Regions from separate parts of the Methylobacterium sp. BE186 genome, predicted to be linked through region 2. Evidence: predicted binding sites of a transcription regulator. Region 2 holds the regulator's gene; the other holds the start of a gene.

Region 1 (14,262 bases), on a different contig from region 2:
TCGTTCGGTGGCGTACGGGGTGCCGATGGCATCGCCCGGCGAGGTGGATTACGCAGGGTGTGGTTGCGCAGGCGGCTGGATGCCCTGCGATGCGAGGATCCATGCCGCTGTCACTTCCCGCGCCCGTCCGGGCCCTTCTGCCGAGACGCCTCCGGGAGCGCCCGCCGCGCGTGGCGGTGGTGCGTCTCAGCGGCGCGATCGGCGCGGTGTCGCCGATCCGGCCGGGCCTCTCCATCGGCTCGGTGGCGGGCAGCCTGGAGCGCGCCTTCGCCATGAAGGGCGCCGTGGCAGTGGCCCTCGTCATCAACTCGCCGGGCGGCTCGCCGGCCCAGTCGCACCTGATCCACCGCCGCATCCGGGCGCTGGCGGCGGAGAAGACGCTCCCCGTCTTCGCCTTCGTCGAGGATGTCGCGGCGTCGGGCGGCTACATGATCGCCTGCGCGGCCGACGAGATCATCGCCGACCCGACCTCCGTCGTCGGCTCGATCGGCGTCGTCTCGGCGGGCTTCGGGTTCGACCGGCTGATCGAGCGGATCGGCGTCGAGCGCCGGGTCCACACGCAGGGCGAGGCGAAGGCGATGCTCGACCCGTTCCGGCCGGAGGACCCGGCCGACGTGGCGCGCCTGAAGCAAATCCAGGCCGACGTGCAGGAGGTGTTCACGCGGCTCGTGACCGAGCGCCGGCCGAACCTCCCCAAGGAGGGCGAGAACCTGTTCACCGGCGCGATCTGGACCGGCCGCCAGGCTCTCGGTCTCGGCCTCGTCGACGGGCTCGGCGACGTGCGCACCGCGATGCGGGCGCGCTACGGCGAGACGGTCGACCTCAGGATGGTGGCTGAGGCGAAGGGCTCGCTCCTCGCCCGCCTGCTCCGCCGGACCACGCCCGGCGGGATCGGCCTCGCCGAGGAGGCGCTCGCCGCCATCGAGGAGCGCGCCGCCTGGGCGCGCTTCGGGCTGTGAGCCGGGATCAGCGCGCCGGCGCGGCGCAGCCGCCCTGCGGCGCGCCGTAGCCGCTGTAGACCACCCGGACCTTGCGGGTGCAGGTCTCGGCGGTGGCGGGAGCCGCCACGGGCGCGACCTCGACCGGCATGATCGCCACCGGCTTCTCGACGGCGGAGGTTTCCTCCGGGGTCGCGAGGGCGCTGGCGCCCATGACGATCGGCGTGGCGACGAGAGAGGCGGCCACGAGAGCCGCGAAGACTGTGAAACCCTTGCGCATGACTGGTCGTCCGAAGCTTATGTCCGCCCTGAGGCGGAGCGTCATCCCCTGGTTGCAGCGTAAACTTGGCCGGGGGCTTGGCAGTTCCGGATCTTGACCGAATTGCGACGGAATTGTGTGCGTCGGCGCACGCCCCCCCGCGCTTGACACGAGGGGACGCACACTTAAACGCTCCGGCCCTCCGTTTTGCGCCCTCCGGACCCGTCTCACGATGCCGAGCGACGTCGATCTCTCGCCGAAAGCCTCGTTCCAGGGGCTGATCCTCACGCTGCAGCGATTCTGGGCGGAGCAGGGCTGCGTGATCCTCCAGCCCTACGACATGGAGGTGGGGGCCGGCACCTTCCATCCGGCGACGACCCTGCGGGCGCTCGGCCCGAGGCCCTGGAAGGCGGCCTACGTCCAGCCCTCGCGCCGGCCGAAGGACGGGCGCTACGGCGAGAACCCGAACCGCCTGCAGCATTACTACCAGTTCCAGGTGATCCTGAAGCCGAACCCCGAGAACCTGCAGGACCTCTACCTCGCCTCGCTGCGGGCGATCGGCGTCGATCTCGCGCTCCACGACATCCGCTTCGTGGAGGACGATTGGGAGAGCCCGACGCTCGGCGCCTGGGGCCTCGGCTGGGAATGCTGGTGCGACGGGATGGAGGTGAGCCAGTTCACCTACTTCCAGCAGGTCGCGGGCTTCGAGTGCGCGCCGGTGGCGGGCGAGCTGACCTACGGCCTCGAGCGCCTCGCCATGTACGTGCAGGGCGTGGAGAACGTCTACGACCTCAACTTCAACGGCGGCACGGGCGACGACAAAGTCACCTACGGCGAGGTGTTCCTGCAGGCCGAGCAGGAATATTCCCGCCACAATTTCGAGGCCGCCGACACGGCGATGCTGTTCCGCCACTTCGCCGACGCCGAGAAGGCCTGCCGCCTCTACCTCGATGCCGGCGCGCCCGAGAGCGAGGCCGGCCGCCACCGCATGGTGCAGCCGGCCTACGACCAGTGCATCAAGGCGAGCCACGTCTTCAACCTGCTCGACGCGCGCGGCGTCATCTCGGTCACCGAGCGGCAGAGCTACATCCTGCGCGTGCGCGAACTGGCGAAAGCCTGCGGCGCGGCCTGGCTCCGAACAGAAGGGGGCGGCGCACCCGCCGCGGCCTGAGCGCTCCGCGCCTCGACACCCCCGGGCCGGCTCTCTAAACGAGCACCGGCCCCGCCGCCCTCACGACGCGCGGCCGCTGCCGCCGGTGGATCCATGCCCGACCTGCTCCTCGAACTCCGCTCCGAAGAGATCCCCGCCCGCATGCAGCGGCGCGCGGCCGAGGACCTGCGCAAGCTCGTCACCGACGCCCTCGTCGAGCGCGGCTTCCTCTACGAGGGGGCCAAGGCCTTCGCGACGCCCCGCCGCCTCGCCCTGCACGTCGCCGGCCTGCCGCCCCGCGGCGAGGCCGTGCGCGAGGAGCGCCGCGGGCCTCGCGTCGGCGCGCCGGACGCCGCCGTCCAGGGCTTCCTCAAGGGCGCGGGGCTCGCGAGCCTCGACGAGGCGACCATCGTCACCGACCCGAAGAAGGGCGAGTTCTACCTCGCGGTGATCGAGCGCCCGGGCCGCGAGACGCTCGACGTGCTGGCCGAGATCCTGCCCCAGATCGTTCGCGCCTTCCCCTGGCCGAAATCGATGCGCTGGGGACGCGCGTCGGCCCAGGCCGGCGCCCTGCGCTGGGTGCGCCCGCTGCAATCCATCGTCGCCACCTTCGGCCCTGAGACCGAGACGCCGGACATCGTGCCCTTCTCGGTCGACGGGATCGCGGCCGGGACGCTCACCTACGGGCACCGCTTCCTCGCGCCCGACGCCTTCGAGGTGCGCCGCTTCGACGATTACGCGCCGAGCCTGGAGCGCGCCAAGGTCGTGCTCGACGCCGACCGGCGGAAGGACATCATCCTGCACGATGCCCGCGACCTCGCCTTCGCCCGCGGGCTCGACCTCGTCGAGGACGAGGGCCTGCTGGAGGAGGTCGCGGGCCTCGTGGAATGGCCCGTCGTGCTGATGGGCTCGTTCGACGAGAGCTTCCTCGACATCCCGCCTGAGGCGATCCGCGCCACGATCCGCGCCAACCAGAAGTGCTTCGTGCTGCGCAAGGGCGGCTCCGACCAACTGGCGCCGGCCTTCATCCTGGTCTCGAACCTCGTGGCGAGCGACGGCGGCGCGGCCATCACCGCCGGCAACGAGCGCGTGGTGCGGGCGCGGCTCTCGGACGCGAAGTTCTTCTGGGAGACCGACAAGGCGGTACGGCTGGAGGACCGCCTGCCGAAGCTCGACACTATCGTGTTTCACGAGAAGCTCGGCACGCAGGGCGAGCGGGTCGCGCGGATCGCGGCTTTGGCGCGCGCGATCGCGCCCCGCATCGGGGCCGACCCGGATCTGGCCGAGCGCGCGGCGCGCCTCGCCAAGGCCGACCTTGTGACCGAGATGGTCGGCGAGTTCCCCGAGCTTCAGGGCCTGATGGGGCGCACCTACGCCCACCTCCAGGGCGAGCCGGACGCTGTCTGCGCCGCGATCGAGGAGCATTACAAGCCGCTCGGGCCCACCGACCGCGTCCCGTCCGATCCGGTCTCCGTGGCGGTGGCGCTGGCCGACAAGCTCGACACCCTGGTCGGCTTCTGGGCGATCGACGAGAAGCCGACGGGGAGCAAGGACCCGTACGCGCTGCGGCGCGCGGCGCTCGGCATCATCCGGCTCGTCGTCACCGGTGCCTTCCGCCTGCGCCTCGCCGACGCCTTCCGGCAGGCGGGCTCCGGCCATGCCAGGGCTGGGGGACTGAGCGAGGAGGCCGGCGCGGATCTCCTTGCCTTCTTCGCCGATCGCCTGAAGGTCTATCTCCGCGACCAGGGTGCCCGGCACGACCTGATCGACGCCGTCTTCGCCCTTCCCGGCCAGGACGATCTCCTGATGATCGTCCGGCGGGTCGAGGCCCTGGGCACGTTCCTCGACAGCGACGACGGCCGCAACCTCCTCGCCGGGGCGAAGCGCGCGGCCAACATCCTGCGCATCGAGGAGAAGAAGGACGGGCGCGCCTACGACGCGGCGCCCGATGCCGCCCTCATCGCGAAGGGCGAGCCGGAGGAGCGGGCGCTGGCCGACGCTCTCGCCGAGGCGCGGGCGGCGGCCTCCTCCGCCGTGGCGGCGGAGGATTTCGAGGGCGCGATGCGGGCGCTCTCGACGCTGCGCGCGCCGGTCGACGCCTTCTTCGACAAGGTCACGGTGAATGCCGAGGATCCGGCTCTGCGGGCGAACCGCCTCGCCCTCCTCAACGCCCTGCGCGCCGCGACGCGCGAGGTCGCCGACTTCTCGAAGATCGAAGGCTAGAGCGTCCTGCGATCGCCGGCCAACGGCCGAGTCGGATAGTGCGTTGGTCGGGTGAAGAATCCGATGCCGTCCTCACCCCTCTCTGTTGATCTGCGCGAGCGTGCTGTGTCCGCCGTCCTGGCGGGCGCGACCTGCCGGCACGTTGGCGAGCGGTTCGGGGTGAGCGCACCCAGCGTCAGCCTTTGGTACGCCCGCCATCTTCAAGATGGGAATGCCCGGCCCAAGCGGATGGGCGCCGACTAGCGCTTGCACGTCATCGAGGCCCATGCCCCGCAGATCCTGAGGCTGTGTCAGGAGCGCGGCAACATCGTGCTGGCGGAGCGAGGCGTCACCACCAGCACCGGCAGCCTGTCGCGCGTCCTGGCCCGTCATCGCATCATCCGCAAAAAGCGGCTCTCCACGCAGCGGAGCAGGACCGGCCGGATGTCGCAGAGGCCCGTCAGGCGCGGTTCGAGGGTCAACGCGACCTCGATCCCGACCCTCTGATGTTCATCGACGAGACGGCGGCCTCGGCCGGGATGGCACCGCGATGCGACCCTCCCGGGCGAACCGCCCGGACCACCGGCTCGCGCCGGCTCGACAGACCCCGAAGCGCTCGTCTGCTTAGTGCTGGGACGCGACTGCCTCAACGGCATGGATCGTGCTGACGCAGATCTTGACGAATTCACGCGCGAATGCAATTCATAACTATTCATACTCACCGGATGTCAGTAAAATGGCGAGCGCAACCGAAAAGCAATCTCAAAAAGGCGGTCAATCAAACGTTGAGAGTTTAGCAAAATTGGTAAAAACTCCCGTCAAGGAGATCATCAAAGGATCTGACAAGAGGGATTTCTGGCAGGCTATGGTCAAAAAGGGCACATCCGAAGCTGTCAAAGCCGGATTGGTCAACGCAGGCCTTTCAGCGAACACGAGCGAGGGCATCGCCGATCAATACACCGTCGCCTATGAGCTCGTCCTCGCAGCGAAGAAGGGTAAAGGCAAGATCAGCCCAGGGAAGCTGGCCGAAATACTGGCTATGAAAGGGCTCGGAATCGCAAAGATCGCGGATAAGAACAACATTATGAAGTGCGGAATATCCGCAGGATACGTTGGCATCAGCGCGTCGAAAACAGTCGGCCTCTTGGTGGCGACCGAAGCGAGTGGAGGAGCGACGGGAGGAGCGCTCATCGCGGAAGTCGGCGAATTGATGTATACCGTCTACCAGATGGACGAAAGCTGCGGAATATCGAAAACCGTTAAATCGAAGATCGACTCGGCAGCACAATCGGCGGCCTCTTCGATGTATTACGGCGTCATGGAGGCGTTGAGCAGGGGCAGCCTTTAGGACGTTCGGTAAATCACGTGCAAACCGGAGCTTGCTTGCGCCTGCCAGCCAAGCAGGTCAGCGATGTGATCGCTCCCCTGCATCAAACCGCGTCGACGTAGCGCCTCGCTGCCGACGGCGAGCAACTCGGCTTTCGCTGGGCTCGGAAGGTTGTCGCGCATCGCGGCCATCCACGCGGGCGATGCGCTGCATGCGGCAATCAGGCAAGCCCTCGATACGGTTTGCAAGACCGCTGGGATGATTGTCCGGCTGCAGGTTCCCACCGGACGGCTGCGTTTCGGTTCGATCGAGCAGTGCGATCAGGCGGCGCGTCCGCGGCTCAGAACCAGCCCTTCACCTTGAAATAGACCATCGGGACGAGCGCGCTCGTCGCGATGAGGGCGAGGCCGTAGGGGTAGCCGTAGATCCAGTCGAGCTCCGGCATGTGCTTGAAGTTCATGCCGTACATCGACGCGATCAGGGTCGGCGGCACGCCCACCACCGAGACAACCGTCAGGATCCGGAAGGTGTTGTTCTGCTCCATGTTGATGAGCCCGAGGGTCGCGTCGAGCAGGAACTGAACGTTGCCGGTGAGCCGCGTCTCGAACTCGTCGAGCGAGGCGATGTCGCGCTGGATCGTCTCGAAGCGCGCATCCGCATCGCCCTCGATGAGGCTGCCGCACTCGGCCGCCACGAAGGGGACGATCCGCTGGAGCCCGAGCAGGCTCGCGCGCAGCTTGCCGAGCGCCTTGCCGCGCCGCCCGACGCTGCGCAGGATCCGCCGCAACGCGATGTCCCGCCGCCGCGGGGCCTTGCGGTCGTCCGGGCGGGCACCCGGCCGCGCGCTCGTGTCGAAGTCGAACACCCGCGTGGAGAGGGCGTCGAGATCGGCGGCCATCTCCTCGAGGGCGTCGGCGAGGCTGTCGACGAGCTCCTCCATCAGCAGCAGGAAGATCTCGATGCTCGTGGCCGACGGGCCGTCGCCGTTGGAGAGGCGGGCCTTCACCTCCGCGAAGGCCCGCAGGTCGTGGAATCGCACGGTGACGAGCCGGTCCTTCGTCAGCACGAAGCCGAGGGGTTTCAGCTGCGAATCGGCTTGGTCGAAGGTGATCATCGGCGTCGAGAGCGAGAGGCCGTTGCGCAGGCGCCTGAGGCGGCTCGAACTCTCGACTTCGCTGAGCGCCTGGCGCGAGGGAACGCGCAGGCCCGTCGTCTCCTCGACGAGCTCCGCCTCCTCCGCGCTCGGATCCGCGAGATCGATCCAGATCGCTTGGGGCGGCAGGTCGGCGGGCCGGGGCGTCGCGGCGTGCTCGACCGCGCCCTCGGGTCCGTGGAGGCTCAGCATGGGGTCAGGATTTCCGTGGAGAGTGGACAGGATTCGACATTTCGCCGTCATCCCCGGCCGATAAGGCTGCGCCTGCCTTGACTCGAAAAACGCACGCGCCTATCTCGCGGCCAGCTTTGGCACTCGACACCCGAGAGTGCTAACAGCCTGGGTTCGAGCCGGCTCCGACCGCTTGAACGCCACCTGCGAATTCGAAGCAAGAGGGCAGCTCATGAAGTTCCGTCCGCTGCACGACCGTGTCGTCGTCCGCCGCATCGAGGGCGAAGAGAAGACCAAGGGCGGCATCATCATCCCGGATACCGCCAAGGAGAAGCCGCAGGAGGGCGAGGTCGTCGCCGTCGGTCCGGGTTCCCGCGACGAGCAGGGCCGTGTCAACGCGCTCGACGTGAAGGCGGGCGACCGGGTGCTCTTCGGCAAGTGGTCCGGCACCGAGGTCAAGATCGACGGTCAGGACCTCCTGATCATGAAGGAATCCGACATCATGGGCGTCGTCGCCTGAGGGCGGCCCGACCCACGGTTTCCTGAAGGACGCCCTTCGAGGCCGCCTGCGGGCGGCGCCTCGGGGCTCTCATCCATTCCAACTCAAGGATCTCTGCACATGGCAGCGAAAGACGTACGTTTCTCGTCCGATGCCCGCGAGAAGATGCTGCGCGGCGTCGACATCCTCGCCGACGCGGTGAAGGTGACGCTCGGCCCCAAGGGCCGCAACGTCGTGATCGAGAAGAGCTTCGGCGCCCCCCGGATCACCAAGGACGGCGTCACCGTCGCCAAGGAGATCGAGCTCGCCGACAAGTTCGAGAACATGGGCGCCCAGATGGTGCGCGAAGTGGCCTCGAAGACCAACGACATCGCGGGTGACGGCACCACCACCGCGACCGTGCTGGCCCAGGCGATCGTCCGCGAGGGCGCCAAGTACGTCGCCGCCGGCATGAACCCGATGGACCTGAAGCGCGGCATCGACCTCGCCACCCAGGCCGCCGTGAAGGACATCACGAGCCGCGCCAAGAAGGTCGCCTCGTCGGAAGAGGTTGCCCAGGTCGGCACGATCTCGTCGAACGGCGACATCGAGATCGGCGAGATGATCGCCCACGCCATGCAGAAGGTGGGCAACGAGGGCGTCATCACGGTCGAGGAGGCGAAGACCGCCGAGACCGAGCTCGACGTCGTCGAGGGCATGCAGTTCGACCGCGGCTACCTCTCCCCGTACTTCATCACGAACGCGGAGAAGATGGTCGCCGAGCTCGACGACCCCTACATCCTGATCCACGAGAAGAAGCTCTCCTCGCTGCAGGCGATGCTCCCGGTTCTCGAGGCCGTGGTGCAGACGGGCAAGCCGCTCCTCATCATCGCCGAGGACATCGAGGGCGAGGCGCTCGCCACCCTCGTCGTGAACAAGCTGCGCGGCGGCCTCAAGGTCGCGGCCGTCAAGGCTCCGGGCTTCGGTGACCGCCGCAAGGCCATGCTCGAGGACATCGCGATCCTGACCTCCGGTCAGATGATCGCCGAGGATCTCGGCATCAAGCTCGAGAACGTGACCCTCCCGATGCTCGGCCGCGCCAAGCGCGTTCGCATCGAGAAGGAGAACACCACGATCATCGACGGCGCCGGCGAGAAGGCCGACATCGAGGCCCGCGTCGGGCAGATCAAGGCGCAGATCGAGGAGACCACCTCGGACTACGACCGCGAGAAGCTTCAGGAGCGTCTGGCCAAGCTCGCGGGCGGCGTCGCGGTGATCCGCGTCGGCGGCGCGACCGAGGTCGAGGTCAAGGAGAAGAAGGATCGCGTCGACGACGCCCTCAACGCCACCCGCGCCGCGGTGGAAGAGGGCATCGTGCCGGGCGGCGGCACCGCGCTGCTGCGCGCCAAGAAGGCGGTTGCCGCCCTCAAGAGCGACAACGCGGACGTCTCTGCCGGCATCAAGATCGTCCTGAAGGCGCTTGAGGCCCCGCTGCGCCAGATCGCCCAGAACGCGGGCGTCGAAGGCTCGATCGTCGTCGGCAAGATCACCGACAACACAGGCTCCGAGACCTACGGCTTCAACGCCCAGACCGAAGAGTACGTGGACATGATCCAGGCGGGCATCGTCGACCCGGCCAAGGTCGTGCGCACGGCGCTCCAGGACGCGGCCTCGGTCGCCGGCCTCCTCGTCACCACCGAGGCGATGGTTGCCGACGCTCCGAAGAAGGACGCGCCTCCCCCGATGCCGGGCGGCGGCGGCATGGGCGGCATGGACTTCTAAGTCCACCGACCCGGATCGACCGAAGGAGGGGCTGCCGAGAGGCGGCCCCTTTTTCTTTGCGTGAGACGCGCCGCGGGGCTGGAGCCCGGTGTGGGCCCGGTGCGGCCGTTTACAGATCGGGCCCGAGGCAGAAGAAGAGCGTGAAGACGGCGGCCGCCACGGTGCAGCAGCCGACACCGAGCCATCGGACCACCGGCCGGGCACCGACCGCGAATGCGGTTGCGGTCGTCCAGATACCGATGAGCCAGAACGGCGTACTCGCCAGAACGGCTGCGTAGAAGGCCGCCTCCCGCAGGACCGTCCTGTCGGTCCTCGCGTCGCTGTAGGCCAGGGGAAGTCCGTACAAGGACAGCGAGCACAAGAGCACGAGGCCGATCGTGACGAGGACGGCGGCGGCGAAGCTTCCGACCGCCATGCGAAGACCGCCTATCCGGCCCGTCGCGAGCAGCGCAGGTAGGATGAGGTGCCCTTCCCGCTCGACCAGGTCAGGCGGTCGCCATCCACGTGGAGGCGGACCTGCGAGGACCAGCGGCGTCCGCGGTCGCTGCACTCAGCTCCCATGACCCAGGCATTGCCGCTGCGTGTGCGGTCGTAGAAGCTGCAGATCGTGCGCCCGGCCCGGGCCCCGTCCGCCGTGATGGTCGCCGGAAGATAGCCCCGGCGCCGCGAGCGCGCCCCGCAGGCGGCCCCGGTCGGTCCCCAGATGCCGATGTAGTCCGGACGCTCGATCGGGGATGAGGTCGGCGCGGCGGAGAGCGGGACCGCCGCCTCCGGCACCGCGCCGCTATTCGTCCCGGCGAGCACGAGGCGGGGGGCGGGCATCGGCGCGGCCTCGGGGGCTCGCGCCTCGGGCCGCGGCAGGCCGGACGGGCGCATGAGCTCGGGCGGCATCGCGAAGGTGGCGGAATCTACGGGGATGGGCCCGCTCAAGGGGCGCGGCGCGGTCTGGCGAAGGGGCAGATCCTCGGCGAGGAAGAGGACGCTGTAGCTGAACAGGGCGCCCCAGCCGGCCGCGAGCACGAGCAGCATCGCGAGCCAGCGCATCGACCCCCCGCGGATGTCGTGCGCGGCGACCCCGACCACGCCTCCACCCGGCCCGGTCAGGACCGGATCGGTTCCCGCCGCCATCTCGGCTCCCCCCGCTTCGTCCCCGCCGATCGGGCCGCTCCTGCGGCGACCGATCGTCGCTCCCGACGCCCCTCTCCCCGGTGCTCGACCGGCTCGCGGGCACACGAGCCGGTTGACCTTCGCTCATCAAGTCCGGTCACGACCGCGACCTCCGATACCGGAGACTCATAGACACGCAGAAGTAGATATCACACGTCACGCACCGGTTAGACCGACGAATCGAGATCTTAAGCGGTATCTCGCCGTTCTCGAAATCCCCTAAATCCTCAGATTGCGGCGAGCGCGCGGCGGCCTTCTGCGACCCCTTCCCGCTGAGGCTGGAAACTGCCATGCTTCCGGCCCCGATCCTGCCCCAAGGCGCCCGACCGACACCGATGAGACGCCCTGCCCTCGCCCTGATGCTCGGCATCGCGACGACGATGCCGGCGTTCGGGCAGATCCGGTCTGCGACGCCCCGGATGACCTGCGGCGACGTCATCAACCTCGTGAAGGCCGAGGGCGCGATCGTGCTCAACACGGGCAGCGGCGCCGAGCGCCTCGTGCGGGACCGCAGCTTCTGCGAGTTCACCGAGATCGCCGAGCTCCGGTTCCTGCCGACCCGCGACAACCCGCAATGTCCGGTCGGGTACCGCTGCCGCGAGCCGGGCTTCGAGGACTGGGACTGGCCGTGAGGGCAGCCGGCTCGAGAAGGGGCCGGCCCGCAACGGGATAGGGGCGGCGCGCGGGGCCGCGCATGACCAAAAATTCACGGGACAGGGGCCGCCCCACGCCACTATCTCGCCATGAGCCGCCGTCACTGCCGGCTCGGGCCGTCCTCGCGCGCAACGCGCCGGCCCGGCATCGATCATGGGAGATGAGCGTGGCCGCAATCAGGAGCGGGCTCGGCCTTCAGGCCGCCCTCACCGCGATCTTCGCCCTCGTGCTGCTGGCGGCGCCGGGCGTCCCCTCCCCGCCCCTCTACGTCTCGCTCGCCGGCTTCGTGATGGCGGGCATCCTGCTCGCCTCCGGCAATCTCTCCGCCTATCTCAAGGTCTTCGTCTCGGTCTACGGCATCGGCTACCTGTTCCTGGCCGGCGGCAAGACGCTCGCCGCCATGGGCCTCCTGCCGCCGACGCTCGCGGCCCTCCTGCCGCCCGCCTTTGCCGCCACGGGCGCGGTGGTCTTCGCCGCCATCGTCCTCGGGATCTCCTACCTCGAGCCGATCCGCGCGATCACGCTCATCGCCGATCCCTACTTCGCCTCGCGCAACGAGCCGACGCGCGAGATCGGCCCGTTCCGGTTCTTCGGGGGGACCGAGGGCAAGGTCGGCCAGCGGCTCGTCGCCCTGTCGATCTTCATCACGTTCGCACAGGTGGCGCTGCAATTGCGCCTCAACTTCTGGTTCCGAGACCTGTTCAACGCCCTGCAGGAATACAATGCGGAGGTGTTCTGGTATCAGCTGATCTGGGTGTTCGGGCCGCTCGCCACGATCTGGGTGATCGTCGGCATGTTCGACACCTTCGTCGATGCGAGCCTCCACCTGCGCTGGCGGACCTGGCTGACCCGCAGCCTCTACGAGCGCTGGCTCGACGGGGGCACGCATTACCGCATCCCCTTCACCGGCGAGCACGCGGATAACCCGGATCAGCGCATCCAGTCGGACGTGAACCTGTTCATCTCGCAGACGACGACGCTGTCGATCCGGCTGCTCTCGCAGGCCGCGACGCTCGTCTCCTTCATGGTGATCCTCTGGGGCCTGTCGCGGGACTTCGTCCTGCCCTTCACGGACACGGTGGTCCCGGGGTTCCTCGTCTGGCTCGTCGTCGGCTACGCGGTGATCGGCACCTGGCTGACCCACCTGATCGGCCGCCCGCTCATCGGCCTCGATTTCCGCCAGGAGAAGGTCGAGGCGGATTTCCGCTTCTCCCTTGCCCGCTCGCGCATCTACTCGGAGCAGATCGCGCTGCTGCGCGGCGAGCGCGCCGAGAGCGTGCGCCTCTGGGGCCTCTTCCGCGAGATCATCGACAACTACCTCGGCATCATCTACCGGCGGATCAAGCTCGGCAGCTTCACGCTCTCCTACAGCCAGCTGAGCGTGGTCTTCCCCTATATCCTCGCCGCGCCGTCCTACTTCCTCAAGAAGATCACCCTCGGCCAGTTCCAGCAGACCGGCGACGCCTTCTCCAGCGTGCAATCCTCGCTGTCCTTCTTCATCAACTCCTACGTCACGATCGCGGCCTACAAGGCGAACACCAACCGTCTCGCCTCGTTCAAGCGCGCGATGACGAAGGCCGAGGCCCTGTCGAGCTCCGGATACGGCCTCGTCCAGGGCAACGAGACGAAGCAGGACGTCACCGCCTCGGACCTCGCTCTGGCGCTACCGGACGGCCGCGAGATCGTCGCCGCCGAGAAGCTCGCCATCGCCAAGGGCGCGGCCACCCTGGTGACCGGCCCCTCGGGCTCCGGCAAGTCGACGCTGTTCCGGGCGATCGCGGGCATCTGGCCCTTCGGCAAGGGCCGGGTCGACGTGCCGAAGGACCAGTCGGCCCTGCTCCTGCCGCAGCGGCCCTACCTGCCTCTGGGAACCCTGCGCGGCGCCGTCGTGTATCCGAGCACCGTGGACCAGTTCGCGGATGCCGAGATCCGCGATGCGCTGGTGGCGGCGCAGCTCCCCCAACTGGCCGACCGCCTCGACGAGGTCGATGCCTGGGATCAGCGCCTGTCGGGGGGCGAGCAGCAGCGCCTCGCGATCGCCCGGGCAGTGCTCGCCAAGCCCGACTGGCTGTTCCTCGACGAATCGACCGCGGCCCTCGACGAGGCGAGCGAGGCCGGCATCTACCGCATGCTGCGGGAGCGCCTGCCCGGCACCACGATCGTCTCGATCGGCCACCGCTCCACCCTGCACGAGCATCACGACCGGCGCCTCGACATGCAGGCCGCCAATGACGGCCGCTTCGTGCCGCACGATCTGCGCCAGGCGATTCCGGCGCAGTAAGCGCCGGGTTCCCGGCGGGAGCGAAGCGGCCCCCGTCAGGGTGGCGAGCTAGAGCGGGCGCGCTACACTGGCGCCATGAGTGAGCTTCTCGTCCGCAAGTTGAGGGGGTTCGATGCGCTCGACGAGGCGGAGGTCCGCATCCTCCGCGACATCGCGCGCCAAGCCCGCTCGGTCGAGGCGCGCGCCGACATCGTCGAGCAGGGCAGCCGGCCCGGGCACAGCACGCTCATCCTCGAAGGGTTGACCGGGCGCTACCGGATCCTCGCGGACGGGCGCCGGCAGATCACGTCGATCGACGTGCCCGGCGACTTCGTCGACCTTCACAGCTTCACGTTGAAGACGATGGATCACGGGGTAGCCGCGCTCTCGCCCTGCCGCGTCGCCATCACGCCGCACGGCGAGCTTCAGCGGATCACCGAGACGCAGCCGCATCTGACCCGCCTGCTCTGGCTGACGACCGTCATCGACGCCGCGATCCATCGCGAGTGGCTCGTCGGCATCGGCCGGATGTCGGCGCTCGAGCGGTTCGCACATCTCATCTGCGAGCTCTACAGCCGGCTCGGAGCCGTCGGGCTGGTGGATGCGGAGGCGCGCAGCTTCACCCTGCCCGTGACCCAGAGCGACGTCGCCGACATGCTCGGGCTGACGAACGTCCACGTGAACCGCACGCTGCAGGAATTGCGGCGGCGCGGCCTGCTGA
Region 2 (14,262 bases):
GCGCCGATCACCACCACCACCTCGCCCTTCGGCGGCCCCTCCTCCGCGAAGAGCGCGCTGAGGCTGCCGAGCGTGCCTCGGCGGATCGTCTCGTAGAGCTTCGTCAACTCGCGCGCGACCGCGGCGGGCCGGGCGCCGCCGAGCGTCTCGGCGGCGTCGGTCAGCATCTCGGGCAGGCGGTGGGGGGATTCGAACAGCACCAGGGTGCCCGGGATCGCACCGAGCGCCGCGAGGCGGTTGCGCCGCGCGCCCGACTTCTGCGGCAGGAAGCCCTCGAAGAAGAAGCGGTCCGTCGGCAGGCCCGCCGCGACGATGGCGGTCATCACGGCCGAGGGGCCGGGAATGGGCGTGATCGTGAGGCCGGCCTCGATCGCCGCCTGCACGAGCTTGAAGCCGGGATCCGAGACGAGCGGCGTGCCGGCATCGGAAACGAGCGCCAGGGCCTCCCCGGCCTTCATGCGCGCCACCATCCGCTCGCGCACCGCGGCGTTCGAATGCTCGTGATAGGCCACGAGCGGTGTCGTGATCCCGTAATGCATGAGCAGCGTGCGGGTGACGCGGGTATCCTCGGCAAGCACCGCATCGGCGGCGGCGAGCGTCGCGAGGGCCCGGAAGGAGACGTCGCGCAGGTTCCCGATCGGCGTCGCGACGATGTGCAGCCCCGGCTCGATGGGCTCGGCCTCCGCCGCGAGGCCGAAGGCGGTGAAGGTGGCGGGCGGCCTCGGCGCCCCGTGTTCGGGGCGGCGGCCGGGCTTGTCGATTCGCTGGGTCATCGCTGTGGACATTGCCACGGCGCGCAGGCCCGGCGGAATGGTCCGTGGCTTGCGCGCACTATTGCTTTGGCCGCATGCATCCTATCCCTTCAAGTACGCTCGAGCGCACGGGCCACCGCGGAGGACAGCACGGATGGCGCGATCCCGACCCGGCCTCGGCGGCATCGGCCGCCTCGTCGCGGCTCTGCCGCTTCTCGCCCTCTCCGCCTGCATCGGCGGCCCGGACGGCCCGCGCACCGCCCGCACCGCGCCGCCGCCCGAGGCAGGGGCGGCTTCCGCCTCGGCGCCGGGCCGGATCGGCAACGGCGCGGTCAAGGTGGCGCTCGTCGTTCCCCTGAGCGGCCAGGGCGCGGCCCTCGGGGCCGCCCTGCGCAACGCGGCGGAACTCGCCATGGAAGAGTTCCAGCAGCCCGACCTGCAGATCCTGGTGCGCGACGATAGGGGCACGCCGGAGGGCGCCCGCGAGGCTGCCCAGGGCGCGATCAGCGAGGGGGCGGAGCTGGTGCTGGGGCCGCTCTTCGCCGCGAACGTGCAGGCGGCCGCGGGGCCCGCCCGGGCGGCGGGCAAGCCCGTCATCGCCTTCTCGACGGACGCCACCGTCGCGACGAAGGGCGTGTACCTGCTGAGCTTCCTCCCCCAATCCGAGGTCGACCGGGTCGTGGAGGAGGCGGTGGCGAGCGGCAAGCGCTCCTTCGCGGCGCTCATCCCCGAGAACAGCTACGGCAACGCCGTCGAGGCACAGTTCCGCGAGGCGGTGGCGCGCAAGGGCGCGCGCCTCGCCGGCCTCGAACGCTACGCGCCCGGCGCGCCGGAACCGGCGGTCCAACGGCTCGCCGGCGTCATCTCCGGACCGGCCGCGCAGGCGGACGCCCTGTTCCTGCCCGAGACCCCGGACGGGCTCGCCGTCGTGGCCCCGGCCCTGCAGAAGGCCGGGTTCTCGCCCGCGCGGGTGCGCCCCCTCGGCACGGCCGTCTGGAACGAGCCCAGGGTCTTCGCCCTTCCCGCGCTCCAGGGGGCGTGGTTCGCCTCGCCCGACCGCGCGGGGTTCGGAGGCTTCGCGGGCCGGTATCAGGCGCGCTTCGGCGCCAGCCCGCCAAGGGTCGCCTCGCTGGCCTACGATTCGGTCTCGCTCAGCGCGGCGCTCAGCCGCCAGTACGGCTCGCAGCGCTTCGCCGAGGGGACGCTGACGAACGGCGCGGGCTTCTCCGGCATCGACGGCACCTTCCGCTTCCGTCCGGAGGGAACGAGCGACCGGGCGCTCGCGGTCTACGAGATCCGCAACAACGCCGCGACGGTGGTGAGCCCGGCCCCGCGGACCCTCGGCAAGTCCGGGACCTGAGGCGGGCTCGTCAGGCGCCGCCGATCAGCACGGCGCCCGCCGCGATCACGATGCAGGCGGCGACGCGCCCCGCTGTGAGCCGCTCGCCGAGCACGATCCGCCCCGAGAAAGGCGGCGAAGACGACGCTCGTCTCACGCAGGGCCGAGACCGCCCCATCGCGCCGCGCTGCATCGCCCAGATCACCGCCGCGTAGTCCGCGAACGAGATCAGGCCGCGCACAGCCTTCAGAGCCTCGCGGGCCGTGACGTCGAGCACGTCGGCGCCGCGGCGCAGGACGAGCCAACCGGGCTGGATCAGGTGGAAGCAGAACATCGCCGCCGACTAGGCCCGCCAGTCGCCCGATTCCCGCACGCCGAGCCCGTCGACGAGCGTGTCGGCGGCGATCGTGGTGCCGGTCGCGAGCGCGGCGCCAAGGCTCGTGCGGCCGAGGCTGCCCCGCGCGACGGAAAGGGCCAGAATGCCTCCGCTCACGAGGGCGATGCCGAGGAAGGTGCCCGGCGCCGGCCGCTCGCCCGCCGCGCTCGCCGCGCCGAGGGCGACGATCATGGGGGATGAGCCGCGGGCGATCGGGTAGGTCTCGCCGAGATCGCCGCTGCGGTCGGTGGCGACGAGGAGGAGGTTGTCAGCGAGGTGGATCACGCCGGCGGCGGCTAGGGAAACGCCGCCGGCACCGGCAGGCCGTAGAGCGCGAGGCCCGCGAGCCCGGGCAGGCCCCTGGCGAGGTTCATCACCGCCATCGACCCGAGGCGGTCGGAGCCGCCGCGGAGCAGCGTGTTCCAGGCCGCGTGCAGGACGGCCGCGAACAGGACGAGGCCGAGGGTGGCCCCCGGCATGGCCGCCGCTCAGGCTGCGAGTTCGGCGACGAGGGCGTTCAGCACCGGCGCCCCCCTCGGCGTTGCCGCAATGCGGCCGGAGGCCAACCGGGCGACGAGCCCGTCCTCGACGAGGGCCGCGAGCCGCACGGCATCGAGCGGGCGGCCCTTGAGCGCGGCGTAGCGGGCCGGGTCGATCCCCTCTGTGAGGCGAAGGCCCATCATCAGGAACTCGTCGCCCTCGTCGGCGGGCGCGAGCGCCTCCGTCTCGGTGATGCCGTGGCCCTCGGCCTCGACGCGGGCGAGCCACGCCTCCGGCGCCCGCTCCGTCACGGTGCCGATGCGTCCGGCCTCCGTCACGAGGCGCCCATGCGCGCCGGGTCCGATGCCGGCATACTCGCCGTAGCGCCAGTAGAGCAGGTTGTGGCGCGATTGCGCGCCGGGCCGCGCGTGGTTCGAGATCTCGTAGGCCGGCAGGCCCGCCCGGTCGCAGACCTCCTGCGTCACGTCGTAGAGGATGCGCGCGCTCTCCTCGTCCGGCGGTACGAGGCGCCCGGCCCTGGCGAGGCCGTAAAAGGGCGTGCCCGGCTCGATGGTGAGCTGGTAGAGGGACAGGTGCTCGGCCGCCCGCGCGATCGCCTCCGTCAGCTCAGCGCGCCACGCCTCCGGCGTTTGCGCCGGCCGGGCGTAGATCAGGTCGAAGGACGTGCGCTCGAAATGCGCCTGCGCGGTCCGCACCGCGTGGAACGCCTCCTCGGCCGTGTGCAGGCGCCCGAGGCCCTTCAGCGAGGCGTCGTCGAGGGCCTGCACGCCGAGGGAGACGCGGTTGACGCCGGCCGCGCGGTAGCCGCGGAAGCGGCCCGCCTCGACGCTCGTCGGGTTGGCCTCCAGGGTGATCTCGACATCCGCCGTCATCCCCCACGCGGCCTCGACAGCCTCCAGGAGGCCCGCCACCGTCTCCGGTCGCATCAGCGAGGGCGTGCCGCCCCCGAGGAAGACGCTTGAGACACGCCGCCCCGGCGTGCGGGCGGCGACATGCGCGATCTCGGCGCGGAAGGCCGCCAGGAAGCGCGGCTCGTCGACCGGCGCCTGCCGGACGTGGCTGTTGAAGTCGCAATACGGGCACTTCGAGGCGCAGAAGGGCCAGTGCAGGTAGACGCCGAAGCCGGCGTCGCGGGTCGGGTGATCGATCAGCATGGTGTCACCGGCCCCTGCGGGCCCGTTGCTCGAAGCCGGTTCACGGCCGGCGCAGGCAGGCCTCCGCCAAGGTCACGAAGGCACGCGCCCGATGGGAAAGGGCCTTGCCGCTCTGCCAATCGACGCCGTGCTTCTCCTCCGAGGAGATCTCGCCGAAGGTCCGCTCGAACCCGTCCGGCCGGAACATCGGGTCGTAGCCGAAGCCAGCCGTGCCGCGCGGCTCGACGAGATCGCCGAAGACCCGGCCCTCGAAGAGCTCGGTGTGGCCGTCCGGCCAGGCGAGGACGAGGGCCGAGACGAAATGCGCTCGGCGGTTCGTGGCGCCGCGGCGCTCGAGCTCGGACAGGATGCGGGCCATCGCGCCGGAAAAGTCCTTCGCCGGCCCCGCCCAGCGGGCCGAGAACAGGCCCGGCGCCCCGTCGAGGGCGTCGACGCAGAGCCCCGAATCGTCCGCGAAGGCGGGCAGGCCCGACGCTTCCGCCGCGGCGAGCGCCTTGATCGCCGCGTTCTCGGCGAACATCGTGCCCGTCTCCTCGGGCTCGGGCAGGTTCAGATCGCCGGCTGACACCGCCTCGACGCCGAAGGGCGCGAGCAGCTCGCGCATCTCGACGAGCTTCCCCGCGTTGTGGGTCGCGATGACGACGCGGCCCGAGAGGATGCGGTGGCTCACGCGGCCGCCCCCGCCAGAACCTGCTTCTGGAGCGCGACGAGCTGGCCCACGCCGCCCTTGGCGAGGCGCAGGAGCTCCAGCAGTTCCTCTTCCGAGAACGGCTTGCCCTCGGCGGTGCCCTGAACCTCGACGAGGCCGCCGGTGCCGGTGATCACGAAATTCGCATCCGTCTCGGCGGCGGAATCCTCGGCGTAGTCGAGGTCGATGACGGGCGTGCCCTGGTAGATGCCGCAGGAGACCGCCGCCACGTGGTCGCGCACCGGGTTGACCGAGATGATCGAGCGCTTCTGCATCCAGGCGAAGCAATCGTGCAGCGCCACCCAGGCGCCCGTGATCGCGGCTGTGCGGGTGCCGCCATCGGCCTGGAGCACGTCGCAATCGACCGTGATCTGACGCTCGCCGATCGCCGGCAGGTTCGTCACCGCGCGCAGCGACCGGCCGATCAGCCGCTGGATCTCCTGCGTGCGCCCGGAGGGCTTGCCCGAATTCACCTCGCGGCGGGTGCGGTCGTGGGTCGCGCGCGGCAGCATGGCATATTCGGCCGTGACCCAGCCCTTGCCGGAGCCGCGCAGCCACGGCGGCCCGCGCTCCTCCAGGGAGGCCGTGCACAGGACCTTGGTCTCGCCGAAGGTGACGAGGCACGACCCCTCCGCGTAGCGCGCCACGGCACGCTCGAGTGTCACCTTGCGCAGCTCGTCGGCCGCGCGCTTCGAGGGCCGCATGCCACTCTCCCCGTCCTGTCGGATGTCAGGGCTGCGCTCATAGGCCGGCCCGGCGGAGGCGGCAACCCGCACGGCCCCTCCCCGCAGCGCTCCCTTGCAGATGCCGGCCGCGCGGGCAGGTATTGAGGACAGGTCTTGTAGAGTCTCCATGCGCCCCGGGCGGGACGCTGCGGCCCCGCGGCGCGGGCGGCACGGTTGATCCGCGGCCTGAGCGGCGACACAATCGGCGGTCAGGACAAGAACCCAGTGACGGAAACTCCCCGCTCCCTCTCCTCCCCGCAGCAATTCCAAGCGCTCGCCGCGATGAACGAGCGCGCCCGCGAGATCTTCCGGCAGATCGTGGAGAGCTATCTCTCGACGGGGGAGCCGGTCGGGTCGCGCAATCTCGCGCGCATTCTGCCGATGACCCTGTCCCCGGCCTCGATCCGCAACGTGATGGCGGATCTGGAGCATGCAGGCCTCATCTTCGCGCCCCACACCTCGGCCGGGCGGCTGCCGACGGAGCAGGGCCTGCGCTTCTTCGTCGACGCGATGCTGGAGCTCGGCGATGTCGGGCGCGAGGAGCAGGCGCTGATCGAGGCGCAGATGCGCGCCGCCGCCTCCCGCCACACCTTCGATTCCGCGCTCGCGGAGGCCTCGACGCTGCTCTCGGGCATCTCGCGCGGCGCGGGCGTCGTCGTGACGACGAAGCAGAACGTGCACCTGAAGCACATCGAGTTCGTGCGGCTCGACCGGGACCGCGCCCTCGTCGTCCTCGTCTCGGACGACGGCTCGGTGGAGAACCGCCTCCTCGACCTGCCGGCGGGCCTGCCGACCGGGGCGCTGCAGGAAGCCTCGAACTACCTCAATGCCCGCCTGCAGGGGCGCACCCTCGGGGCGCTGCGCGCCGAGATCGAGGCCGGGCGCCAGGCGATGAAGCGGGAACTCGACGTCATCACCGAGCGCCTCGTCGATGCGGGGCTCGCGACCACGGTGGGGCCGTCCGACGCGCGCCAGCTCATCGTGCGCGGGCAGGCGAACCTGCTCGACGATCTCAGGGCGGTCGAGGATCTCGAGCGCATCCGCCTGCTCTTCAACGATCTGGAGACGCAGAAGGACGTGATCGACCTGCTCGCCCGGGCCGAGGGCGGCGAGGGCGTGCGGATCTTCATCGGCTCGGAGAACAAGCTGTTCTCGCTCTCCGGCTCGTCGATGATCGCCGCGCCCTTCCGCGACGGCTCGCAGAAGATCGTCGGCGTGGTCGGCGTGATCGGGCCGACGCGGCTCAACTACGCCCGCATCGTGCCGATGGTCGACTACACCGCCCGCGTGGTCTCGAAGCTCCTCGACGGAGGGCGATGAGAAGGTTCGGGCGGCGCCGGAGCGCCGCCCGGTACCGGTTCAGGCCGGGATGACGTCGATGATCTCGTAGGTGTCCGGATCGATGATGACGATGTCGTCCTCGACCAGGATGAAGCGATAGCCGCGATAGGCCGGGACCAGGGTCAGGATCGCCGGCGGCAGCGCGTGCAGCGTCACCGAGCGCGGGATCGCGGTGCCGACGTTGAGGCTGAAGTTCACGCTGCGCACCGGCGAGACGCCGAGCCTCGTGACCGACTGGCGGAACTCCGTGCGCTGGCGCGTGTCGAGGCGGTTGACGGCGCCCCGCGCCTCGCTCCGCCCGCCACCGCGCTCGGCCGCGCCCTCGCGCCCGCCGCGTCCGTCACGGTCGGCTCCGCCGCGTCCATCGCGGTCGCCCCGCTCCGCTCCACCCTCGCGGCCACCGCGCTCGCCGCGCTCGGCTCCGCCGTCGCGGCCACCCCGCTCGCCGGCGCGCCCGGCGCCGTCGCGGCCCCCGGGCTCGGTGCCGCGCTGCGCCGCGCCACCATCCTCTCGGCCGCCCCGCTGGCCGGCCTCGCCGCCGCGCTCGGCCGCACCGCCACGGGGGCCGGCGCCGCCCGCGCCGCCCGCCTCGCCGCCGCGGGCGCCGCCGCCGGCCCCTGCAGCACCGCCGGCACCGCCGGCCTCACCACCGCCGCGGACGCCGCCGCCGGCACCGCCACCCGCACCGCCCGCGCCGCCGCCCGCGCCACCTGCGCCGACCCCGGCACCGCCGCCTGCCCCTCCGCCAGCACCACCGCCGGCGCCACCGCCGGCTCCGCCCTGTGCGAGGGCCGTCGCGGCCCCGAGAACCAGCACGGCGGCCGTCACCGTGCTCCGAACGAGCTTGCTCATGGCGTGATCCGATCCCGTTTTCGCGACGCCGTTCTGGCGTCGACTCCGCCCCGCAACGAGAAGGTGCAGGAAACCGTTCCGCAAATGCCGGATCCGCCGATCGCGCGCTCCCCGCGCGGGCGATGCGGCCCGACGGTGACACCCCGAGGTGTCTCAGTGCGTTAGCGCGCCCGCCAGCCTGTTCGGATGGGGCGGCAGGGGATAAACGTGCGGGTGGCGCGAAGTACAATCACCGCGAACGCCGCGTGCCGCAGAGGAAACGCCCATGCACACGTCCCCGCCCGACACGATCGGAATCGCGTCCTCCGCGCAGGACGATGCCGCCGACCGCCGCCGCCGGATCATGGCGATCGTCGGATCCTCCTCCGGCAACCTGGTCGAGTGGTACGACTTCTACTGCTACGCCTTCTTCGCCCTCTACTTCGCGCCCGCCTTCTTCCCGCAGGGCGATCCGACGAGCCAGCTCCTGCAGACGGCGGGCATCTTCGCGGTCGGATTCTTCATGCGGCCGGTCGGCGGCTGGCTGTTTGGCCGCATCGCGGACCGGCTCGGGCGCCGCACCTCGATGGTGATCTCGGTCCTGATGATGTGCGCGGGCTCGCTCGCCATCGGGCTCCTGCCGACCTACGCCACGGTCGGCACGGCCGCGCCGATCCTGCTCCTCGTCGCCCGGATGGTCCAGGGCATCTCGGTCGGCGGCGAGTACGGCACCAGCGCCACCTACATGAGCGAGGTGGCGCTGAAGGGGCAGCGCGGCTTCTACGCCTCGTTCCAGTACGTCACGCTGATCGGCGGACAGCTCCTCGCCTCGCTGGTCCTCGTGTCGCTGCAGGCGCTCCTGACGGCCGACGAGCTCAGGGCCTGGGGCTGGCGCATCCCGTTCTTCATCGGAGCGCTCGCCGCCGTGGTGGCCCTCTACCTGCGGCGCTCGCTGGCCGAGACGATGGAGAAGGGCGGCGACCGGGAGCAGGCCGGCACCTTCAAGGAGCTGTTCAAGCACTGGCGCGCCTTCTGCGTGGTGCTGGCCTACACCGCCGGCGGCTCGCTGAGCTTCTACACCTTCACGACGTACATGCAGAAATACCTCGTCAACACGGCCCACATGGAGAAGACCACCGCCTCGCAGGTGATGACCCTGGCGCTCCTCGTCTACATGCTGATCCAGCCGATCTTCGGGGCGCTCTCGGACCGCATCGGCCGCAAGGCGAACATGCTGCTCTACAGCGGGCTCGGCACGATCATGGTCGTGCCGCTGATGACCCTGCTCGGGGGCAACAAGGACCCCTATCTCGCCTTCGCCCTGATCACGCTGGGGCTCACCGTGATCAGCTTCTACACGGGCATCAGCGGTATCGTGAAGGCGGAGCTGTTCCCGACGAACGTGCGGGCGCTCGGCGTCGGTCTCTCCTACGCACTCGCCAACGCCACCTTCGGCGGCACCGCCGAGTACGCGGCCCTCTGGTTCAAGGACCAGGGCATCGAGTCGAGCTTCTTCTGGTACGTGACGGTGATGCTCGCCGTCGCCTTCGTCGGGTCGGTCATCATGCCGAACCCGAAGCGCCACGGCTATCTCGACGGCGACGGCACGGTCGAGGAGGCCCTCGGCGCCAAGCCGCGGCTCGCCCACGCATGAGCAGCCGCGTCTCCGCCCCGCGCGGGCCGGAGACGCGCCCTTCGATCCCGCGACCTACTTGATCACCGCGCAGGCGATGCGCGGGCCCGCGCCGCCGATCGGCTGGCTCGCGTGGTCGTCCTCGTTCGCGTGGATGACGAGGGCCGAGCCGTCGCCGTCCTTGAGGCCGCCCTCGCCCGTCAGCGGGGTCTCGCTGGACACCTCGGCATTCACCGAGCCGTCGGCATTGGCGAAGACGTTCGGCAGGTCGCCCTCGTCCGGCCCGTCCGGGTTGAGCAGGCCGTGCTTGCTCTGGTCGTGGTTCACGTGCGCCTTCGACTTCTCGAACTTCTCGGTGTCCGAGCAGTCGCCGACCGCGTGGAAATGGATGCCGTGCCAGCCCGGCGGCAGGCCGTTGGCCTTGATCGAGACCCGCACCACCAGCGAGTTCGAGCCGTCGCGGAGCTGGATCGTGCCGATCGGCTCGCCCTTGTTGTTCTTGATCTCGCTCTCGAAGGTCTGCGGCGCGGCGGGCTTCGCCGGCGCCTCGGCGGTCTGGGCCAGGGCGGATGCGGTCAGGGTCACGCTCGCGAGGGCCGCGAGCAACGGCAGGTGGCATTTCATGTGATGGCTCTCCTCTCCACGCTGGGCTAGTTAGGCGCCGAGCTTGCCCTTCGACAGGGCTTGCCGCCAAGCCGAAGCGTCGGGTGGCGCATTGACCACACATCGAGACGGGACCATCGGGGCGACATGACGCGGGACCGGCCGAGAGCCGATCGCCTTCTGGTGGAGCGCGGCCATTTCGAGAGCCGGGCCCGGGCGCAGGCGGCCATCGAGGCGGGGCTCGTCAGCGCGGACGGGCGCCCGATCCTGCGCGCCTCCGACCGGATCGCGCCCGAGGCGCGGATCGAGGCGCGGGAGCCCTACCCCTTCGTGTCCCGCGGCGGCGTCAAGCTCGCCGCCGCCCTCGACGCCTTCGGCCTCGACCCGCGGGGCCTCGTCTGCCTCGATGTCGGCGCCTCGACGGGTGGCTTCACCGACGTCCTGCTCCAGCGCGGCGCAGCCCATGTCTACGCCGTCGATGTCGGGCGCGACCAGCTGCACGCCTCGCTCCGCGCGCGCGCCGAGGTGACGAGCCTCGAAGGAACGGATGCGCGCCGCCTCGACCGGGCGTCGATCCCGCGGGCGCCGGCCCTGATGGCGGTCGATGTCAGCTTCATCTCGCTGCGGCTCGTCCTGCCGGCCGTGGTGCCGCTCCTGGCGGAAGGCGCCGGCCTCGCCGCGCTGATCAAGCCGCAATTCGAGGCCGGGCGCGAACGCGTCGGCCGCGGCGGGATCGTGCGTGACGAAGCCGTGCACGACGCCGTCTGCACGGAGGTGCGTGCCTGCCTCGAAGGGCTCGGCGCGACGATCCTCGGCCTCGTCCCCTCCCCGGTCGCGGGCGGCGACGGCAACCGGGAATTCCTGATCGGCGGCCGCATGGGAGATCGGCGTTGAGCGAACTCGAGACGGTCGCGATCCGCCATCTCGGCGCCCGCGGCGACGGCATCGCCGAGGACGGCACGCCGGTGCCGGGCGCCCTGCCGGGCGAGCGCGTCGCCGTGCGCCGCGCCGGCCCGCGCGCCGAACTGGTCGCGGTCGAGACCCCCTCGCCCGACCGGATCGCGCCGTTCTGCCCGTATTTCGAGCGCTGCGGCGGCTGCGCCGTGCAGCACCTCGCGCCCGCCGCCTACGCTGCCTGGAAGCGCGGGCTCGTGGCGGGTGCGCTCGCTCAGGCCGGGCTCGCCGTGGAGCCGGAGCCGCTGCGCGACGCCTCGGCGCCCGGGCGGCGGCGCATCACGCTCCACGTGCGCCACGTCGAGGGGCAGGCGGAGGCCGGCCTGATGGCGGCCCGCAGCCACGCGCTGGTGGCGATCGACCATTGCCCGATCACGGTGCCCGCCCTGCACCGGGCGCCCGAGATCGCGCGCAGGCTCTCCGCGCCGCTGGGCCACGGCCGCAAGCCCCTCGACGTGGCGGTGACCGCGACGCGAGCGGGCCTCGACGTGGACATCCGCGGCCACGGGCCGGTGAGCGAGGGCGTGCGCGCCGTCCTCGTCCGCCTCGCGGACGAGCTCGACCTCGCCCGCCTCGCGCTCCACGGCGACGTCGTCGTCGAGCGGCGCCCGCCCGCGATCGGGTCCGGCGGCCCGTCCCGCGTCCCGCCGCCGGGGGGCTTCCTGCAGGCCACGGAGAGCGGCGAGGCGATCCTGTCGGAGATCGTGGTCGAGTCCCTCGCGGGCCGGCCGAAGCGCGTCGCGGACCTGTTCGCGGGCAGCGGCCCCTTCAGCCTGGCGCTGGCCCGCCGCGCCGAGGTGCATGCGCTCGAGGGCGACGCGGCCTCGCTCGCGAGCCTCGATCGGGCGGCGCGCGCGGCCACGGGCCTGCGCCGGATCAGCCACGAGCGGCGCGACCTCTTCCGCCGCCCCCTCCTGGCGCACGAGGCGGATGCCTACGACGCCGTCGTGCTCGATCCGCCGCGCGCCGGCGCCCAGGCGCAGGCGGCGCAGCTCGCCCAATCCCGCACGCCTCAGGTGATCATGGTGTCCTGTGATCCGGGGACCTTCGCCCGCGACGCGGCGACCCTCGTCGCCGGCGGCTACGCGCTGGAGCGCATCACGCCCGTCGACCAGTTCGCGTGGTCGCCCCATGTCGAGCTCGTCGGCGTGTTCCGGCGGCCTCCCCAGAAGCGGCGGCGCTAGAGCGTACGGTACCCGCCCCTGAACCTTCGCGCGGGCGCCGCGTTCTGCGGGCACAGGAGACGGCCATGCTTGCCTCAGCCCTCGCCCGCGGAGCCGCCGGGCTCTGCCTCGCCCTCGCCCTGCCGACGATGCTGCACGCGCAGGACAGCACGACGGCGCCCGACCGGACCGGCACCGGCGGCGGACCGGCCTCGACGATCACCGCGCCCTACACGAATGCGGAAGGGGTGACGAAGCCGCCGGGCTCCCTCGGCCCGGGCGAGGTGCCGAGCGCCGCCGAGCAGCGCCGCGAGCGCTCCGCCGACGACCGCATCGAGCGCAGCATCTGCCAGGGCTGCAACTGACCCGCGGGCTGCGCCCCTCGCGGACAGGGAGCCGGCGCCTCAGAACAGCGCGCCCTGCGCGTCCTCGTCGCTGGAGCGGCGGGGCGGCGCGCCGGGCTCGGGGGGCGCCGGCCGTGGCTCGCCCACCGGCTCGATCAGCCCGGGATCGTCGTTGCGCGCGTCGTTGACGCGGGCGCCGACGGGGTCGAGGCGCAGCCACGCGTCCGGGCAGGGCCGGCAGAGCGAGGCGGCGGGGCCGGCATCGACGCCGCGCGTGTCGAGCCAGGGCTCGATCGTCTCGGGCGCCAGGATCGCGGGCATCCGGTCGTGGATCGCCGCCATCGTGCCGTTCGCCCCCGTCGTGACGATGGCCGCGGTGTCGATCTCCGAGCCGTCCGCGCCCGCCCAGGTCTCCCAGAGCCCCGCCAGCGCCATCGGAGCCCCGTCCGCCCGGCGGATCATGAAGGGCGTCTTGATCGCGCCGCGGCCCGTGCCCTCCCGCCGCCACTCGTAGAAGCCGTCGGCGAGGAAGACGCAGCGGCGGTGGCGCAGCGCGCCGCGGAAGGTCGGCTTCTCGGTGAGGGTCTCGACGCGGGCATTGATGACGAGCGGGAACCCCTTCGGGTCCTTGAGCCAGCCCGGCCAGAAGCCCCAGCGGACGAGCCGGAAATGGCGCTCGCCGCCCTCCGCGTGGACGATCGCGACGGGCTGCGTCGGGGCCACGTTGTAGCGGGCGGGGAAGTTCGGCCGCTCCGGGTAGCCGTAGAAGTCCCGGAAGATCTCCGGCGCCTGCGCAATGAAGAACCGCCCGCACATCGCCTCAGCCCTCCCTCCCGAGCCTCACGCGATCGGCGCGTCCACCGTGCAGACGACGCCGGTCGGCGCGAAGTTGATCTCGACCGCCCCGTCGAGGTCGCGGGCGAGGTTGCGCTCGATCAGGCGCGAGCCGAAGCCGCGGCGCTTCGGCGGCTTCACGGAGGGGCCGCCCACCTCGGTCCAGCGGAAGGCGAGGCGCGGCGGCTTTGGCCCGTTGCGCACGGCCCAGTCGATCTCGACGGCGCCGCCCTCCTTGGACAACGCCCCGTACTTCACGGCATTCGTCGCCAGTTCCTGGATCGCCATGGCGATGGCGAGGGACATGCGCGGGCACAGCCGCACGCCCGGCCCCGTGATGTGGAAGCGCTCGCCGTTGCGGCCCCGGTAGGGGGCGATCGCCTGCGACACGACCTCGACGAGGTCGGCGCCCTCCCAGTTCTCGCGGGTCAGCACGTCGTGGGCGCGCGACAGGGCGAGCAGCCGGGTCTCCAGCGAGGCGTAGGCCTCGTCGTTGGTGTCGGCGTTGCGCAGCGTCTGCGTCGCGATCGACTGCACGGTGGCCAGCGTGTTCTTCACCCGGTGGTTCAGCTCGTCGATGAGCAGCCGCTGGTGCTGCGCACCGCGCTGCTCGGCCATCAGCGCCGATTTCAGCCGGCTCTCGCCCTCGTGAAGCTCCTCGAGGCGTGAGCGGGCCTCGTACTGGCGCCGGCGCCCGCGGAGCGCGGTGCGGGCGACGCTGACCAGGGTCGTCGGATGGAAGGGCCGCTCGAGGAAGGTGACGTTGCCGAGGATACCGAAGAGGCGGGCGGCGGACGGGTTCTGCTCCGGCCCTCCGCCCCGGCCGGTGAGCAGGACGAACGGCATGTCGGACCAGGGCGGCTGCGCCTCGATCCAGCTGCTGATCGCGCCGAGATCGGCGGTGCGGATCGCCTCCTCCGTGAGGAGGACCATGCCGGCGCCCTCGACGAGCCCGCGGTGAAGATCGTTCAGATCCTGGCAGATCACCGCCGGAATCTTCGCCTCGCCGAGCAGCGAGGCGGCG

What was found. Region 2 encodes HrcA, which represses chaperone genes, less so after heat shock. Its sites were predicted from a motif close to GTTAGCACTCNCNNNNNGNGAGTGCTAAC; they were not measured.
Region 1: the regulator HrcA is predicted to act here: its motif matches at 7,337-7,365, upstream of groES (co-chaperone GroES).

Annotation. Positions count from the first base shown of each region.
Region 1 covers NZ_JAVDVV010000010.1:86,400-100,661, reverse strand. Annotated here, with positions in the region: gene J2X36_RS13035 (S49 family peptidase) at 102-959, shown strand; gene J2X36_RS13030 (hypothetical protein) at 967-1,218, opposite strand; gene J2X36_RS13025 (glycine--tRNA ligase subunit alpha) at 1,430-2,368, shown strand; gene glyS (glycine--tRNA ligase subunit beta) at 2,462-4,570, shown strand; gene J2X36_RS26890 (helix-turn-helix domain-containing protein) at 4,634-4,813, shown strand; partial or broken gene J2X36_RS26885 (IS630 family transposase) at 4,922-5,101, shown strand; gene J2X36_RS13010 (hypothetical protein) at 5,211-5,897, shown strand; gene J2X36_RS13005 (magnesium transporter CorA family protein) at 6,217-7,221, opposite strand; gene groES (co-chaperone GroES) at 7,433-7,720, shown strand; gene groL (chaperonin GroEL) at 7,820-9,460, shown strand; gene J2X36_RS12990 (hypothetical protein) at 9,570-9,875, opposite strand; gene J2X36_RS12985 (peptidase inhibitor family I36 protein) at 9,887-10,588, opposite strand; gene J2X36_RS12980 (hypothetical protein) at 10,918-11,259, shown strand; gene J2X36_RS12975 (ABC transporter ATP-binding protein/permease) at 11,448-13,562, shown strand; gene J2X36_RS12970 (Crp/Fnr family transcriptional regulator) at 13,638-14,262, shown strand, end outside.
Region 2 covers NZ_JAVDVV010000003.1:171,078-185,339, reverse strand. Annotated here, with positions in the region: gene rsmI (16S rRNA (cytidine(1402)-2'-O)-methyltransferase) at 1-773, opposite strand, end outside; gene J2X36_RS04980 (penicillin-binding protein activator) at 907-2,112, shown strand; gene J2X36_RS04975 (hypothetical protein) at 2,123-2,425, opposite strand; gene J2X36_RS04970 (hypothetical protein) at 2,435-2,752, opposite strand; gene J2X36_RS04965 (hypothetical protein) at 2,764-2,946, opposite strand; gene hemW (radical SAM family heme chaperone HemW) at 2,956-4,122, opposite strand; gene rdgB (RdgB/HAM1 family non-canonical purine NTP pyrophosphatase) at 4,163-4,792, opposite strand; gene rph (ribonuclease PH) at 4,789-5,514, opposite strand; gene hrcA (heat-inducible transcriptional repressor HrcA) at 5,818-6,855, shown strand; gene J2X36_RS04940 (DUF1236 domain-containing protein) at 6,895-7,728, opposite strand; gene J2X36_RS04935 (MFS family transporter) at 7,994-9,361, shown strand; gene J2X36_RS04930 (superoxide dismutase family protein) at 9,416-9,964, opposite strand; gene J2X36_RS04925 (TlyA family RNA methyltransferase) at 10,091-10,837, shown strand; gene J2X36_RS04920 (RNA methyltransferase) at 10,834-12,081, shown strand; gene J2X36_RS04915 (hypothetical protein) at 12,147-12,425, shown strand; gene J2X36_RS04910 (SOS response-associated peptidase) at 12,465-13,220, opposite strand; gene J2X36_RS04905 (HWE histidine kinase domain-containing protein) at 13,245-14,262, opposite strand, start outside.